Regions from separate parts of the Janthinobacterium breve genome, predicted to be linked through region 2. Evidence: predicted binding sites of a transcription regulator. Region 2 holds the regulator's gene; the other holds the start of a gene.
What was found. The regulator HrcA, encoded in region 2, represses chaperone genes, less so after heat shock. The targets are predictions, from matches to a motif close to TTAGCACTCNNNNNNNNNGAGTGCTAA.

Region 1 (7,558 bases), on a different contig from region 2:
GGCGGGCGCCTGGGCGAAGTGCTGTTCTACCGCCCCGAATACTTCATGCACAATCCGCTCGAAATCTTCATGGTGTGGCATGGCGGCATGTCCTTTCATGGCGGCTTCCTGGGCGTCATCCTGGCCATGTATCTGTGGAGCCGCAAGGCGGGCCGCAATCTGTTCGATGTGCTCGACTTCATCGCCCCGCTGGTGCCGCTCGGCTATGCCGCCGGCCGCCTGGGCAACTTCATCAATGCCGAACTGCCGGGCCGCATCGCGCCGGAAACCCTGCCGTGGGCCATGCAATGGCCGGGCATTCCGTATCCCGTGCACCCGTCGCCCCTCTACCAGATGCTGATCGACGGCATTTTGGTGTTCATCATCCTGTGGCTGTATGCGCGCAAGCAGCGCCCGCGCATGGCCGTCGGTGCCATGTTCACCCTGCTGTACGGCTGCGCCCGCTTCTTCACGGAATACTTCCGCACGCCGGACTGGGAAGTCGTGTGGCTGGGCGTGCCGATCACCTCGGGCCAGATGCTGTCGCTGCCGATGATCGTCGGCGCCATCGCGCTGCTGGTGTGGGCGTATAAAAGCCAGGTGACGGGCACGCCGCCCACCAAGGCCCGCCCGGCCAACATGTAAGCACCGCAGTTCCCCCCATGGCGCGCCAGGCAGGCGCGCCATCCCCTCCCCCGGCTGCACTTCCCTTAAAGCAACGAAGTTTCCTTGCGGAATAGACTTGCTGTTGACATCTGGGTATCATCGTTTTAACGTGCCGCCAGACCAGGGCATGCCACGACGCCACGATACCGCACGATAGCGATGCCACCGGGGAGTGCCTTGCCATGCCGCCCACCGGGCGAAAACTGACATGCTGGATCGCCCTGGGCGCCTGTTATGTGCTGGCACAACTGGCCTTGACGGCGTGGGCCGGCACGCGCGCCCCTTGGGTGAGCTATGCGTTCAACATTGTCTCGCCCCTGCTGGCGATGGCGGCCTGTTGCCGCTGCGCCTATGTCAGCGCGGCAAGCGCGGCCAGGACAGGCTGGACCCTGTTCGCCGTGGCCATGCTGTTCTGGAGCACGGGCATGTTGCTGTCAGCCTGGCAAGACCTGAGCGGACAGGTGGCATCGGACGCCACGTATTTTTCCGATTTCGCCTATTTCATGTATGGCGCGCCCCTGCTGCTGGCCATGTCGTCCGTGACGCACGAGCATCCCTCGCGTACCCTGCAATGGCTCGATGCTGTACAAGTGCTGCTGGCGGCCTACCTGGCCTATACGGCCATCTTTTCCGTGTCGCCATTCGACCAGCGCTCCATCGCGCCGATTCCCGCCAGCCTGCTGGTGCTGACCTATAACGTGGAAAACCTGGCCCTGGCCTGCTGCGCGTCGCTGCGCTTGCTGGCGCACCGCCGCGATGGCGAGCAAGGCCGCTTTTACCTGCTGCTGACGGTGTTTTTATGGTGCTATGCGGGCTGCGCGGGCGCGTACAACTATCTGACCTTGCAGGGCGTGACGGAGCAATGGAGCGAAGTGCTGCCGGGCCTGCCGTTCCTGCTGCTGGTGCTGCTCACCGCGCGCGTCCCGGCGGTTCGATCCGGGACGGGAAGTACGCAGGCGCCGCATGCCCCGCAAAAGTTGACCCTGCTGATCGACAATTTCAGTCCCATCTTCTTTACGGCCGCCTTGCTGGGATTGGGCTTTGCCGTCATGCGCGCGCATTTCTACCTGGCGGCGGCGGCGCTGTTTGTCGCGCTGCTGGTCCACGCGCTGCGTTCGGCCACCCTGCAAAGCCGCTACATGCAAAGCGAACGCGCACTGCGCGAAGCCCACGACAAACTGGAAAAGCTGTCGCTGACGGATGGCTTGACGGGCATCGCCAACCGGCGCTGTTTCGACCAGACCCTGCAGCTAGAGTGGCAGCGCGCCGCGCGCGACAGCAAACCGCTGGCGCTGCTGATCATCGATATCGATTTTTTCAAAAGCCTCAATGATGCCTTCGGCCACCCGTATGGCGACGCCTGCCTGGTCGGCATCGCGGCGGCCCTGCATTCTGCGCTGCCGCGCGCCAGCGACCTGGTGGCACGCTTCGGCGGCGAAGAATTTGCCGCCATCCTGCCCGCCACCGACCGGGCTGGCGCGCTGGCGGTAGCGCACAAGATGCAGGAAGCGATCGCCGCTGCCGCCATCGCCCACGCGCCGTCGCGCGGCGGCCTGGTGACGGCCAGCATCGGCCTGGCCCTGAATGACGGAGGGCAGACGCCGGCACAGTTGCTGGCCGCCGCCGACCAGGCCCTGTACCGGGCCAAGCAGAATGGCCGCAACCGGATCGAGGGCTAGCTTGCCAGCTTGCCGGTAATGACTTTCCATTGCGCCGGCGTCACGGGCGTGATGGACAAACGGCTGCCCTTCTTCAACAACAGCATGTCTTCCAGCTCCGGCATCTGGCGCATCTCGGACAGGGGCAGCAGTGCCGTCTTCTTCAAGCCCCGCACGTCGACGCTGATCCAGCGCGGCTGCGCCAAAGTGGCCTTGGCATCGAAATACTTGCCGCCTTCTTCAAACTGGCTGTGATCGGGATACGCGCCGCTGGCCACTTCGGCCACGCCCGCAACGCCCGGCTGCGGACAGCTGGAGTGATAAAACAGCACGCCATCGCCAGGCTGCATGCCATCGCGCATGAAGTTGCGCGCCTGGTAGTTGCGCACGCCGAACCAGGGCATGGTCTGCTGCGGCGCAGCCATCAGGTCGTCGATGCTCACTTCATCGGGTTCGGACTTCATCAGCCAATATTGTTTCATCTAGACTCCGTGTGAAAGCGACAGACGTAAAAAAACGGTTGCGCATCGATGCGGCAACCGTTTTCGGTGGTAGTGCAAATTGGGCCCCGCCTGTGCCGCTATGCCGGCATCCCGAACCAAACGGTTCAAGGTGGTCACGTTAGTTCAATTTCGGGTTCGTCGAACGAGCGACGCTCACTCCCATCAAACAAAATTCGCAACCGATGCGCATAAATGGTTCAAGGAATATATGGCAATCGCGAACACCGCAGGGTAGACCCAAGTTTACTCCTTTGATCGCGCATCGCAAAGACAAATCGTAGCGTACGCGCTTAAAAAAGGTTTTCCTGGGGCGTCAATGCGCTATCCAGGACGGTGTGCATGGCCGAGATCTTTTGCTTCACTTCCAGTATCGTCAATTCCGACAGCGGGCCTTGCGGCGATTTCACGGAGAGGAATTCTGCGGCCACGCCCAGGGCGGCCAGCACGGCGATGCGGTCATTACCCTTGACTTTGCCCGCGTCGCGGATGGCTTTCATTTTGCTATCGAGATAGAGCGCCGCTTCGCGCAGCGCGCGCTCTTCGCCGTCGCGACACACCATGCTGTAGGACTGGCCCATGATATTGACATCGACACGCGACATTACGCTTCCTTCTCGTTCTCGGCAATATAGGCGCCCGCTTCCGAAGCGGCTTGCTCCAGGCCAGCTTGCACCAGTTCGGGAATTTTTTCCAGCAACGCTTCCACCCGCTCCTGCGCCTCGCGCATGCGTTGCACATACAGGGCGTTCTCGGCGGCCAGCGCGGCATTGTCCTTGCGCAATTGCGCATTTTCACGGCGCAGCGCATGGGTCATTTCGGCCAGCAGGCCTATTTTGTCGGATAATTCGTTGAATTCGGAAATCATCCCGCCACTATAGGGCGGACGCTCCATGGGCGTCAATCGAATCACGCCGCTGTCACACATATTTACATCAATGCAGGGCAGTTGGCGGAAAATACACGCTTTTTCCGGCGCTTTTCGCCATCTGCACGCATCCGCCAGCGCCGCGATGGCCGCGTTTTACTCGTCGACGTAATCGGCTTCGATATCGAGACCGCCATAGCGGTTCTCGCAAGAGCGGCGCGTCAGCGTCTGTTGTCCGCCCTTGCCGTCAAGCACCATCGTCAAGTCGCGGCAAGTACGGCGGTAGCTGCCAGGTTTGGCGTCCGTACCCGAAGGCGTCAGGCGCACTGCCAGCGGCGCCGCATTGCCCAAGCCCTTGTTGCTCCACTGGCGCGTCTTGCCATCCTCTTCATCTTTCAAAGTGCGTACGGCAGCCGTCAGCAGTGCTTTCTGTTCCTTGGCATTGAGCTTGGCGATGGTGACGTCCGACAGGAAAGGCGGATACACGACGGGCGCCGCGTCCTTGCCCTGCACATCCCAGTTGCCGCTGTTCTGCGAACAGGTGCGCCGGCTCAGGTCCTGCGCCTTGTCGCCGGCCGTGACGACGAATTTCAAGTCGCGGCACACGTGCGCCTTCAGGCTGTGCTCCGTCATGCCGGACTTGCTGAAGTTATACGCGACCTTCACCAGCACGCCGCTGTCGCCGCCGTTGTCCCATACATGCGCTTCCTGGTCGTCGTCGTCCTTGTTCAAGTCGTTGAACAAGTCATTGAGCAGCATCTTCTTTTCCAGCGGCGTCAGGGTGGCCACGGTGATCTCGTCGACGATGGTGGGCGTTTGCGCGGCGGCATTGCCGAGGCAGGCGAGACCGATGACGGTGGCGCCCAGCAGGCGCAGGGCGGGATGGGAAACAGGAAAGGGCATGGTGTTCTTTCTGGTGCTAGTGATGATATTGATATGCAATTGCAATCATCTTATCAAATTCCATAGTAAAACTCTGTTTCCTGCACGTACAGGAACGCCCCCCATCCGGACGGCATGCTAGAGTCGCGCCTGTTGCTGACGCCCGGGAAGTTGGCTTGCGCCAGCGCAAACCCAGGGCAGATGCAGGCTCTGCTTATCATGTATGTATATATTCCTCTTGAATAAGCCCTTGAAGTTGACCCATACCGTCCCTATAATTAGCACTCGTTAGTAGAGAGTGCTAACAAACTCTTTCGTAGCAATCCTCAGGACTGATGGTGCTTGCCAGACCACTGCAGGGAACGCTACGCGGCGGGCGACGCCGCGATGCACCACTGCCGGATACAGGCAAGGACAGGATGACATGGGGTTTGCTTGACCGTTGCGGGCTGCTTTCAACGGCGGTCACTGAAAGCACGTCTGGCGCTGTGCCGGAAATGTATTCATTTAGCAACACTTATCCATTGAACTTTAAGGAGTTTTGTATGAATCTGCGCCCATTGAACGATCGCGTCATCGTCAAACGCCTCGACCAGGAAACCAAAACTGCGTCCGGCCTCATCATTCCTGATGCAGCTGCTGAAAAACCGGATCAAGGCGAAGTCCTTGCCGTAGGCAATGGCAAGATTCTCGACGACGGCAAAGTCCGTCCTCTGGATGTCAAAGTGGGCGACCGCGTCCTGTTCGGCAAGTACGCTGGCCAAACCGTCAAAGTTGACGGCGATGAGCTGCTGGTCATGCGCGAAGAAGACATCATGGCGATCGTCGTCAAGTAATTGTTTCCACGTTGTAGACAGATACATCCCGAAACTCAGGAGAATTGAACATGGCAGCTAAAGAAGTAGTATTCGGCGACGCAGCGCGCGCCAAGATGGTCGAAGGCGTCAATATCCTCGCCAACGCAGTCAAAGTAACGCTGGGCCCGAAAGGCCGCAACGTGGTCCTGGAGCGCTCGTTCGGCGCCCCTACCGTCACCAAGGATGGTGTGTCGGTAGCGAAAGAAGTTGAACTCAAAGACAAGCTCATGAACATGGGCGCGCAAATGGTCAAGGAAGTTGCTTCCCGCACCAGCGACAACGCCGGCGACGGCACCACCACCGCGACCGTGCTGGCACAAGCTATCGTGCGCGAAGGCATGAAGTTCGTTGCCGCCGGCATGAACCCGATGGACCTGAAGCGCGGTATCGACAAAGCGGTTGCTGCGACCGTCGAAGAACTGGCGAAAATCGCCCGTCCTTGCACCACGACCAAAGAAATCGCCCAAGTTGGCGCGATCTCGGCGAACTCGGACTACTCGATCGGCGAGCGTATCGCTGAAGCGATGGAAAAAGTCGGCAAAGAAGGCGTCATCACCGTGGAAGACGGCAAGTCGCTGAACGACGAGCTGGACATCGTTGAAGGTATGCAGTTCGACCGCGGCTACCTGTCGCCATACTTCATCAACAACCCAGAGAAACAAGTTGCCGTACTGGACAGCCCATTCGTCCTGCTGTGCGACAAGAAAATCTCGAACATCCGTGACCTGCTGCCGGTACTGGAACAAGTCGCAAAAGCTGGCCGTCCACTGCTGATCATCGCGGAAGACATCGAAGGCGAAGCGCTGGCGACCCTGGTTGTGAACAACATCCGCGGCATCCTGAAAACTTGCGCAGTGAAAGCACCTGGCTTCGGCGACCGCCGCAAAGCCATGCTGGAAGACATCGCTGTCCTGACGGGCGGCCAAGTGATCGCTGAAGAAGTCGGCCTGACCCTGGAAAAAGTAACCCTGGCCGAACTGGGCCAAGCGAAACGCATCGAAGTGGGCAAGGAAAACACCATCGTCATCGATGGCGCCGGCGAAGCTGCTTCGATCGAAGCACGCGTGAAACAAGTGCGTGTACAGATCGAAGAAGCGACCTCGGACTACGACCGTGAAAAACTGCAAGAGCGCGTAGCCAAACTGGCTGGTGGCGTTGCCGTGATCAAGGTTGGCGCAGCCACCGAAGTCGAAATGAAAGAGAAAAAAGCACGCGTTGAAGATGCACTGCACGCTACCCGCGCTGCCGTGGAAGAAGGCATCGTGCCAGGCGGCGGCGTAGCCCTGCTGCGCGCACGCGCCAACATCACGGTCAAGGGCGACAATCCTGATCAAGATGCCGGTATCAAGATCGTCCTGCGCGCAATGGAAGAGCCACTGCGCATGATCGTGCAAAACGCTGGCGAAGAAGCTTCGGTCGTCGTGGCAGCCGTACTGGCTGGCACGGGCAACTACGGCTACAACGCTGCCAACGGCACGTATGGCGACATGGTTGAAATGGGCGTCCTGGACCCAGCCAAAGTGACCCGTTCGGCGCTGCAAAACGCCGCTTCGATCGCTTCGCTGATGCTGACAACCGACTGCATGGTCTGCGAAATCGCTGACGACAAAGCAGGCGGCGGCATGGGCGGCGGCATGGGTGGTATGGGCGGCATGGGCGGCATGGACGGCATGATGTAATGTCCTGCGGCTGTGCGCGCAGGCGACGGCGCGCGCAGCCGCACACGCCGGGACAGCACAGGCAGACCAAAAGCTGTTTGCGCCTGCCCGGCAGCCCCAAAAAGCTATCTTCTACGGAAGGTAGCTTTTTTTTCGCCTGTTAACTTGCCAAACCCGTTTGCCAAACCCGTTTGGCAAACCCAATGGCCATCCGTTTGGCAAGCCCGGCGATTGCCGGCCCGCGCATTTTGCTTTAGCATGGCCGCCATCGTCCTTCTTTCTCATGCCACCATCATGCCGCCACGCGCCTCTTCTTCCAAAACCACCATCATCGCCGGCATCCTGGCAGGCTTGCTGGCCGCCGGGCTCGGCGCTTTCTATCTGCACCAGCAGTCCGCGCCGCACGCTGGCAATGGCCCGGCCGCGAGCAGCCAGGCGGCGCAAGAGCAGAACGCGCGCGCCGTCGATGCGCTGATGGCTTTGCCGGAAA
Region 2 (7,558 bases):
GCTGGGCCAAGCGCATGATTTTGTGCGGTGAACGCGTCGATGCGGCCAAGGCCCTGGCCATCGGCCTGGTCGAGGAAGTCGTGCCAACCGGCAAGGCCACCGCCACGGCGCTGGCCCTGGCCGCCAAGGTGGCGCGCCAGAGCCCCAGCAGCGTGACGGCGTGCAAGACCCTGATCCAGGGCGCGCGTAGCCATCCGCTGGTCAATTCCTTGCCCGATGAACGCACCCTGTTCCTGGGCCTGTTCGATACGCAAGACCAGAAAGAGGGCGTGCAAGCATTCCTGGAAAAACGTCCGGCGGAGTGGAAGAATGGTTGAAATCGTTCATATCGATACCGTGAAGATCGAGGAGCGCGACTGTCCCGGCGGCATGAAGCTGGGCGTCATCACTCTCGACGCGCCAAAGTCCTTGCACGCGCTGACCCTGGACATGATCCGCGCCATCGATGGCGCCCTGGTGCGCTGGGCCGCTGACGACGCCATCGCCTGCGTGGTGCTGCAATCGTCGACCGACAAGGCCTTTTGCGCGGGCGGCGACGTGCGTAGCCTGCGTTCGGCCGTGTTTGACCAGCCTGGCGTCGTGCCGAACCCGCAGGCGCTGGCCTTCTTTGCCGAGGAATACCGGCTCGACCATCGTATCCATACGTATGTGAAACCGCTGCTGGTGTGGGGCGGCGGCATCGTCATGGGTGGCGGCCTGGGCTTGATGGCGGGCGCCAGCCACCGCGTGGTGACGGAAAGCACACGCATCGCCATGCCGGAAATTACGATAGGCCTGTTCCCCGACGTGGGCGGCAGCTGGTTCCTGGGCCGCATGCCGGGGCGCAGCGGCCTGTTCCTGGGCTTGACGGGCGCGCCGATGAGCGCGGCCGATGCCCTGTTCACGGGCCTGGGCGACTATGTCCTGCGCCAGGAAGAGCGCGCCATGGTGCTCGACGCGCTGGCGCTGGGGCAATGGCAAGCCAGCCCGCAGGCGAACCACCAGCAGTTGAGCCGCTTACTGCGCGGCTTCTCGGCGCCCACGTCCATGTTGCCTGTCTCCGAAGTGCGCGCCAACTTCGACGCCATCGCCGCGCTGACGCAAGCGCCCACCTTGCCCGAAGTGGTGACCGCCATAGCCGCCTACGACGGCGATTCGGCCTGGCTGCAAAAGGCGGCCCACTCGCTGGACAAGGGCGCACCCACCTCGGCCGCCCTGGTATGGGCCATGCGCGAGCGCACGCGACATCTGAGTCTGGCGCAAGTGTTCCAGCTGGAATTGATTGTCGCCGTGCAATGTTGCGCCCATGGGGACTTCAGCGAAGGCGTACGTGCCTTGCTGATCGACAAGGACAACGCGCCGCAATGGCAGCCGGCCAGCCTGGCCGAGGTCAGCGACACGTATCTGGACGAGTATTTTGCGGCGCCGTGGAGTACGCATCCGCTGGCCGACCTACCCATTTAAACATTTAAGTAGTGCATAAAAATGCTCAGGGCTAGGCGCCTTGCCGAAGGCAGTACGACCAGTACGACTAGGCAAGGCAACAACGCCATGGGCTTTTTTAGGCGCTACAGGAGACATTATATGCAACATATCGCTTTCATCGGCCTAGGCAACATGGGCGCACCGATGGCCCGCAACCTGGTGGCCGCCGGCTTCCACGTATCCGTGTTCGACCTGGCGCCGGCCGCCGTGGCCTCGCTGGTCGAGGCGGGCGCCACGGCGGCCGCATCCGCCAGCGCGGCCGTACAGACGGCCGACGCCGTCATCACCATGCTGCCAGCCAACAAGCACGTGCAGGAGCTGTACCTGGCTGCCGGCGGCGTGCTCGATTCGGCCAAGCCTGGCGCCCTGTTCATCGATTGCAGCACCATCGCTGCCGATGTGGCGCGCCAGGTGGCGCAGGCGGCCAGCGAGCGGGGTTTTGCCATGATCGATGCGCCCGTCTCGGGCGGCACGGCGGGCGCGGCGGCTGGCACCCTGACCTTCATCGTCGGCGGCAGCGTAGCGGCCTTGCAGCAGGCGCGGCCCTTGCTGGAAAAGATGGGCAAGAACATCTTCCATGCGGGCGAGGCGGGCGCGGGCCAGGTGGCGAAAATTTGCAACAACATGCTGCTGGGCATCTTGATGGCCGGTACGGCCGAGGCGCTGAACCTGGGCGTGGCGCATGGCCTGGACCCGAAAGTGTTGTCCGACATCATGGCCAAGAGTTCGGGCCGCAACTGGACCCTGGAAGTGTACAACCCGTGGCCCGGCGTCATGGACGGCACGCCCGCGTCGCGCAATTACACTGGCGGCTTCGGTACGGCGCTGATGCTGAAAGACCTGGGCCTGGCGCAGCAGTCGGCATTGTCGGCGAATGCGCCCACACCCTTGGGCGGCCTGGTGCGCCAGCTGTACCAGATGCACGCACAAGCCGGTTATGCGCAGCAGGATTTCTCCAGCATCGTGCAGATGCTGCAGCCCGGGTTGAACAAACCCGTTTGAGAAATTTTGGGCAAAAAAAAGCCCGCTGGTAAAAGCGGGCTAAATCCAATTCTTGGAAGAGTTGGAGGAGACAGATGCATTATGCTGCATCGCCACATATAACTCCAATTTATCTTTTGAATATCAACTATAGATTCTGGTGATATCTTGACCTGGCAGTCGCTGTCCGACTGCCAGGTACACTTGCTTAGCTTGCTGGGGCTGGATTGCAGGCGATCTGCACGGTGGTGATGTTGGCGCTGCCCATGGTGCCAGCGCCTGTGCCAGGCTGTACGACGCACAGCAGGCCCTTCGGCTGGCTGGAGACGCTGACGTTATAGGTGGCGCCATCGGCGACATTGGGAGACATGGTAAAGGTCGTCGCATCCTTGGCCACCGTTGTTGTTGCATTGCCGTTAATGAGCACCAAGCTGTCTACTGTCAGGCCGGAAATCGTGCCGCCCACGCTATACGTGTTTTGCGCGCAAGTAACAGCGGCGCTGATGTTGATGTAATGGCCAGCCGAACCGGAACCACCACTGATGCCGCAAGTCATGTGGGCAGGCTGGGTTTGCACGGTGATGTTGTAGTCGGTGCCATAGTCGACGCGCTTGCTAAATGTAAACGCGGTTTTTCCGGCTGGAACCGGGAGGGTGTCGCCGCCGTTGGCCAGGACCAGGCCGTCGTTGTTCAAGTTGCTGATGGTGCCGCTGACATCATACGAGGCCTTGCCGCCGCAAGCGGCCAGTCCCAGGGTCAACAGCAGCGCGGCGAGTGGGCGCAAGCAAGATAACTTCATGTATTTCTCCAAAAAATAGGTGACGGATCGCAAAGATTACTGCGGCGTGCAGTCAAGTGTGGCCGCGGTCGTGGCGGCGGAGCCCATCGTGCCGACCGTGTCGCTGCCGTCGGCACTGGTGGAACCCTGGAAGCGGCACTTCAGGCCCGTTGGCTGAGTCAATATGGAAATACTGTATGGGGCGCCGTCAGCAACGGTTGCGAATTCGTAGGAGGTGATGCCAGCCAGTGGGCTGGTGCCGTAAGGGCCCATCACCAGGCGCAAGCCGCCAGCGGTCAGGCCCGTGATCGTGCCCTTCAGCGGGTAAGTATTGGTCGTGCAGCTGACAACGGCCGTGTTCACGGAATAGCTCGTTGCCTTGCCGCTGCCGTTGGCAATACTGCAAACGGCGCCCTTGGGCTGTTGCGCAATGGTGATATCGTAGCGGTCATCGGTCTTGATCAGCTTGGTGAAAACAAACTGGGTCTGGCCCGCAGGAACCGGCAAGCTTTCGCCATTATTCAGCAGAATCAGGCCATCTTTTGCCAGAGCGTAGACTTGGCCACTCAGATACAGGTTGCCGCCGCTGCCGCCGCAGGCTGCCAGTGTGACGGCGCAAGCCGCCGCCAGCATCGAGCGCAGGTACAAATTTTTCATACATTCTCCAAAACGAATTAGGTTGGGTAGCGCAACGCGGACGCTGGCGCCGCATTGGAATGGCGCCTATTTTAGTCTATCTGGCAAGCTGAATGATCTTGCCTTGTATCACCCTGTAACAATTTTTTGCCGGGAAGCGCTGGCCCGGCCCCATTTCACGGGGGCGCAGCCATGCTGGCGGCGGCGATCGGTGCGACAATAGATGCAGCCTGCGCATCGTGGCGCGGCATCCACCGTGAGTCCCATGTCCCTTGCTCCTGTCAAACCCGCCGTGCCGCCCAAGGCCATCCTGTTCGATCTCGATGATACCTTGTGGCCCATCGCGCCCGTGATTGCCGCCGCCGAAACCCTGCTGCACGACTGGCTGGCCACGCATGCGCCCAAGGTGGCGCAGCAGTTTTCCATCGAGGCGCTGCGCCAGTACCGTCTGGCCATGCTCGAGGCACAACCGCATTTCCATGGCAACCTGATCGAGTTGCGCCGCGCGGGCCTGCTGGCCGCCTTCGAGGCTGCCGGCGAGGATGCCGCCCTGGTCGATGGGGCCATCCTGCAATTCCTGGCCGCGCGCAACCGTGTCCAGCCGTATGACGACGTCTTGCCTGGCCTGGCCTGGATGGGGCAGCGCATGCTGGTCGGCTCCATCTCGAATGGCAATGCGGACCTTGACATTATCGGCCTGGCGCAGCATTTCAAGGTGTCCATCGCCGCCAGTGAGTTTGGCGTGGCCAAGCCCGATGCCAGCATCTTCCTGGCCGCTTGCGCCGCGCTGGAGGTGGCCCCGCATGAAGCCGTGTATGTGGGGGACGACCTGCATTTCGACGTGACGGGAGCGCAAGGGGCGGGCATGCGTGCCGTCTGGATGAACCGCAAGGGCAGCGACGCCCACCTGGCCGCCGGCGTGCAGCCCGACGCCATCTGCGCCAACTTTGACGAGTTGCTGCTGTGGCTGCAGCGGCAACTGGAAGATTGATCACCGCCGGACGGGCGAACGTGCATAATAGGTACTGTTGATGCACGTCCGGCCGCTTTCGTTGCCGCTTGCTTAATAATATGCTTGTTTAAAGAATATTTGCTTACCTAAGACACCATGCAACTCGATACACGTGCCCAAACACTGCTGAAAGCCCTAGTCGAGCGATATATCGCCGACGGCCTGCCGGTCGGTTCGCGCGCCTTGTCGAAAATTTCCGGCCTGGACCTGTCGCCGGCCACGATCCGCAACATCATGGCCGATCTGGAAGAACTCGGCTATGTGTCCAGCCCGCACACCTCGGCCGGTCGCATTCCCACGCCGCGCGGCTACCGCATTTTTGTCGACACCTTGCTGACCGTCCGGCATCTGGATGAGCACCTGGTGGAGTCGCGCATGCGCCTGCAGACGCCGCAGCCGCAGAAAACCATCGCCAACGCGGCGCAGATGCTGTCGTCGCTGTCGCAGTTTGCCGGCGTCGTGCTCAGTCCGCGCCGCGAATCCGTGTTCCAGCAAATTGAATTCTTGCGCCTGTCCGAAAAGCGCATCCTGCTCGTCATCGTTGCCCCCGGCGGCGACGTGCAGAACCGCCTGCTGCTGACGGAGGCCGACTACACGCCGGCGCAACTGGTGCAATCGGCCAATTACATCAACCAGAATTATGGCGGCCTGTCGTTCGATGCCGTGCGCGTGCGCCTGCAGGGCGAATTGCGCCAGCTGCGCGACGATATGGGCAGCCTGATGCAGGCGGCTGTGGAAGCGGGCAGCGAAGCGATGGCCGACCATAGCGATGACATGGTGATTTCCGGCGAGCGCAACTTGCTCAGCGTGAGCGATCTGTCATCGAATATGCATTCGCTGCGCCAGATGTTCGACATGTTCGAGCAAAAAACGGGCTTGATGCAGTTGCTCGACGTGTCGAGCAAGGCGACGGGCGTGCAGATTTTCATCGGCGGCGAGTCGAACCTGGTGCCGATGGACGAGATGAGCGTGGTGACGGCGCCGTATGAGGTCAACGGCAAGATCGTGGGAACGTTGGGGGTGATCGGACCGACGCGCATGGCGTACGAGCGCGTCATCCCGATCGTCGATATCACGGCTAAATTATTGTCCAGCGCACTCAGCCATCATTGAGCGTGATGCCTGCAGCGCCAGCCGTCCCATGGGAACGGCCGGCGGAATGTGTCAGACGTCAGGCGGTTTTGTGCGGGCAAGCTGTCTTGATGCAGTTGCCGTAGATGGCCAAGGCGTGTTCGGCAATCTTGAAGCCACGCTCTTCAGCCACTTTTTGCTGGCGGATTTCGATTTCTTCGTCGAAGAATTCTTCGACCCGGCCACAGTCGAGGCACACCAGGTGATCATGGTGGGAACCTTCGTTGAGCTCGAAAATCGCCTTACCGGTTTCAAAATGGTTGCGGTTGAGCAAGCCTGCCTGTTCAAATTGCGTCAGGACACGATAGACAGTTGCCAAACCGACATCCATATTGTCGGCCAGCAGAATTTTATAGACGTCTTCTGCTGTCAGGTGGCGTACCGGGCTACTCTGGAAGATATCGAGTATCTTCAGGCGTGGCAGGGTCGCTTTCAGGCCGCTTGCCTTGAGATCACTAGGATTGTTACTCATGTTTGTTGCTCGTATGTGGGTCAGGTGCTTTATCATATAGCGTTTTGTCGGGGAGTGCCAAAATATGCATTTTTTGGCAGGCCGGTCACTCCTGGCGTTTTGTTCATCCAATTGAGGTCATTTATGCGCGTAACACCGGCTGTATTGCCATCTCTCTGGCACCGTATTTCATTTCGAGCACCAGTCGTGGCAGGCATGGTTTGTGTCGCGCTGGCCATGTCCGGCTGCGCCAGCCGCGGCATCCTTGGCGAAAAGCCAGCCATTACCCAGAAAGAAGGCAAGGAAGTGGTCCCTGAACAGGGCGCACAAACGACCACCGTTACGCCGCTGCAAAAATTCATGTGGTTTTTCTCGCCGTATCGTCCTGACATTCAACAAGGCAACTTTGTCTCCGAAGAGATGCTGGCTCAGTTGAAGGTCGGCATGACGCGCGACCAGGTGCGTTTCGTCCTCGGCACTTCCCTGCTGACCGATATCTTCCATGCCGACCGCTGGGATTATCCATTCCGCCTGGCACGGGGCAGTGGCGAAACCACCAGCAGCCGCGTGGTCGTGTTCTTTGATAAAGAAGGCAAGGTCGCGCGTTTCGAAGGCGGCAACTTGCCGACGGAGAAAGAATACATCAACCGTATCGCCGGTCCGTCGCCGTTCGCCAAGGTCGCCAAGGCCGATGTGCCTGCCGCTGCCGTCCCATCGCCTGTGGCACCGAGCGCCGTGCCCGTGCCGGCCGATGCCGCCCCCGCTATTCCTGTGAGCAAGCCTGACGTTGCACCGGCACCCGCAACGGCGCCTGCCGCCGAGCCTGCACCCGCTGCCGAACCCACCAAATAAGTTGTTGTAAGAGAATAAAATGACTGAACTGAAAATTGCCATCGCTGGCGCCAGCGGCCGCATGGGCCATATCCTGATCGAAGCGGTCAGCAATGCGCCCGACGCCGTGCTCGCTGGTGCGCTCGACCGTGTTGGTTCGCCTTCCGTCGGCCAGGATGCCGCCGCCTTTCTCGGTAAACCTGCCGGCGTGCTGATCGAGTCAAGCCTGGCCACCGGCCTGGCCGGCGCCGATTACCTGATCGACTTCACGCGT

Region 1: the regulator HrcA is predicted to act here: its motif matches at 4,832-4,858, upstream of groES (co-chaperone GroES).

The regions. Positions count from the first base shown of each region.
Region 1 is NZ_JBNYXY010000003.1:328,297-335,854, forward strand. It holds gene lgt (prolipoprotein diacylglyceryl transferase) at 1-624, shown strand, start outside; gene ACQ4W0_RS06920 (GGDEF domain-containing protein) at 828-2,324, shown strand; gene ACQ4W0_RS06925 (EVE domain-containing protein) at 2,321-2,785, opposite strand; RNA gene ssrS (6S RNA) at 2,865-3,042, opposite strand; gene ACQ4W0_RS06935 (cell division protein ZapA) at 3,097-3,408, opposite strand; gene ACQ4W0_RS06940 (hypothetical protein) at 3,408-3,671, opposite strand; gene ACQ4W0_RS06945 (hypothetical protein) at 3,828-4,574, opposite strand; gene groES (co-chaperone GroES) at 5,099-5,389, shown strand; gene groL (chaperonin GroEL) at 5,440-7,089, shown strand; gene ACQ4W0_RS06960 (hypothetical protein) at 7,327-7,558, shown strand, end outside.
Region 2 is NZ_JBNYXY010000001.1:464,926-472,483, reverse strand. It holds gene ACQ4W0_RS02235 (enoyl-CoA hydratase) at 1-317, shown strand, start outside; gene ACQ4W0_RS02230 (enoyl-CoA hydratase/isomerase family protein) at 310-1,443, shown strand; gene mmsB (3-hydroxyisobutyrate dehydrogenase) at 1,465-2,466, shown strand; gene ACQ4W0_RS02220 (hypothetical protein) at 2,654-3,244, opposite strand; gene ACQ4W0_RS02215 (hypothetical protein) at 3,281-3,880, opposite strand; gene ACQ4W0_RS02210 (HAD family hydrolase) at 4,125-4,850, shown strand; gene hrcA (heat-inducible transcriptional repressor HrcA) at 4,968-5,984, shown strand; gene fur (ferric iron uptake transcriptional regulator) at 6,043-6,474, opposite strand; gene ACQ4W0_RS02195 (outer membrane protein assembly factor BamE) at 6,670-7,305, shown strand; gene dapB (4-hydroxy-tetrahydrodipicolinate reductase) at 7,325-7,558, shown strand, end outside.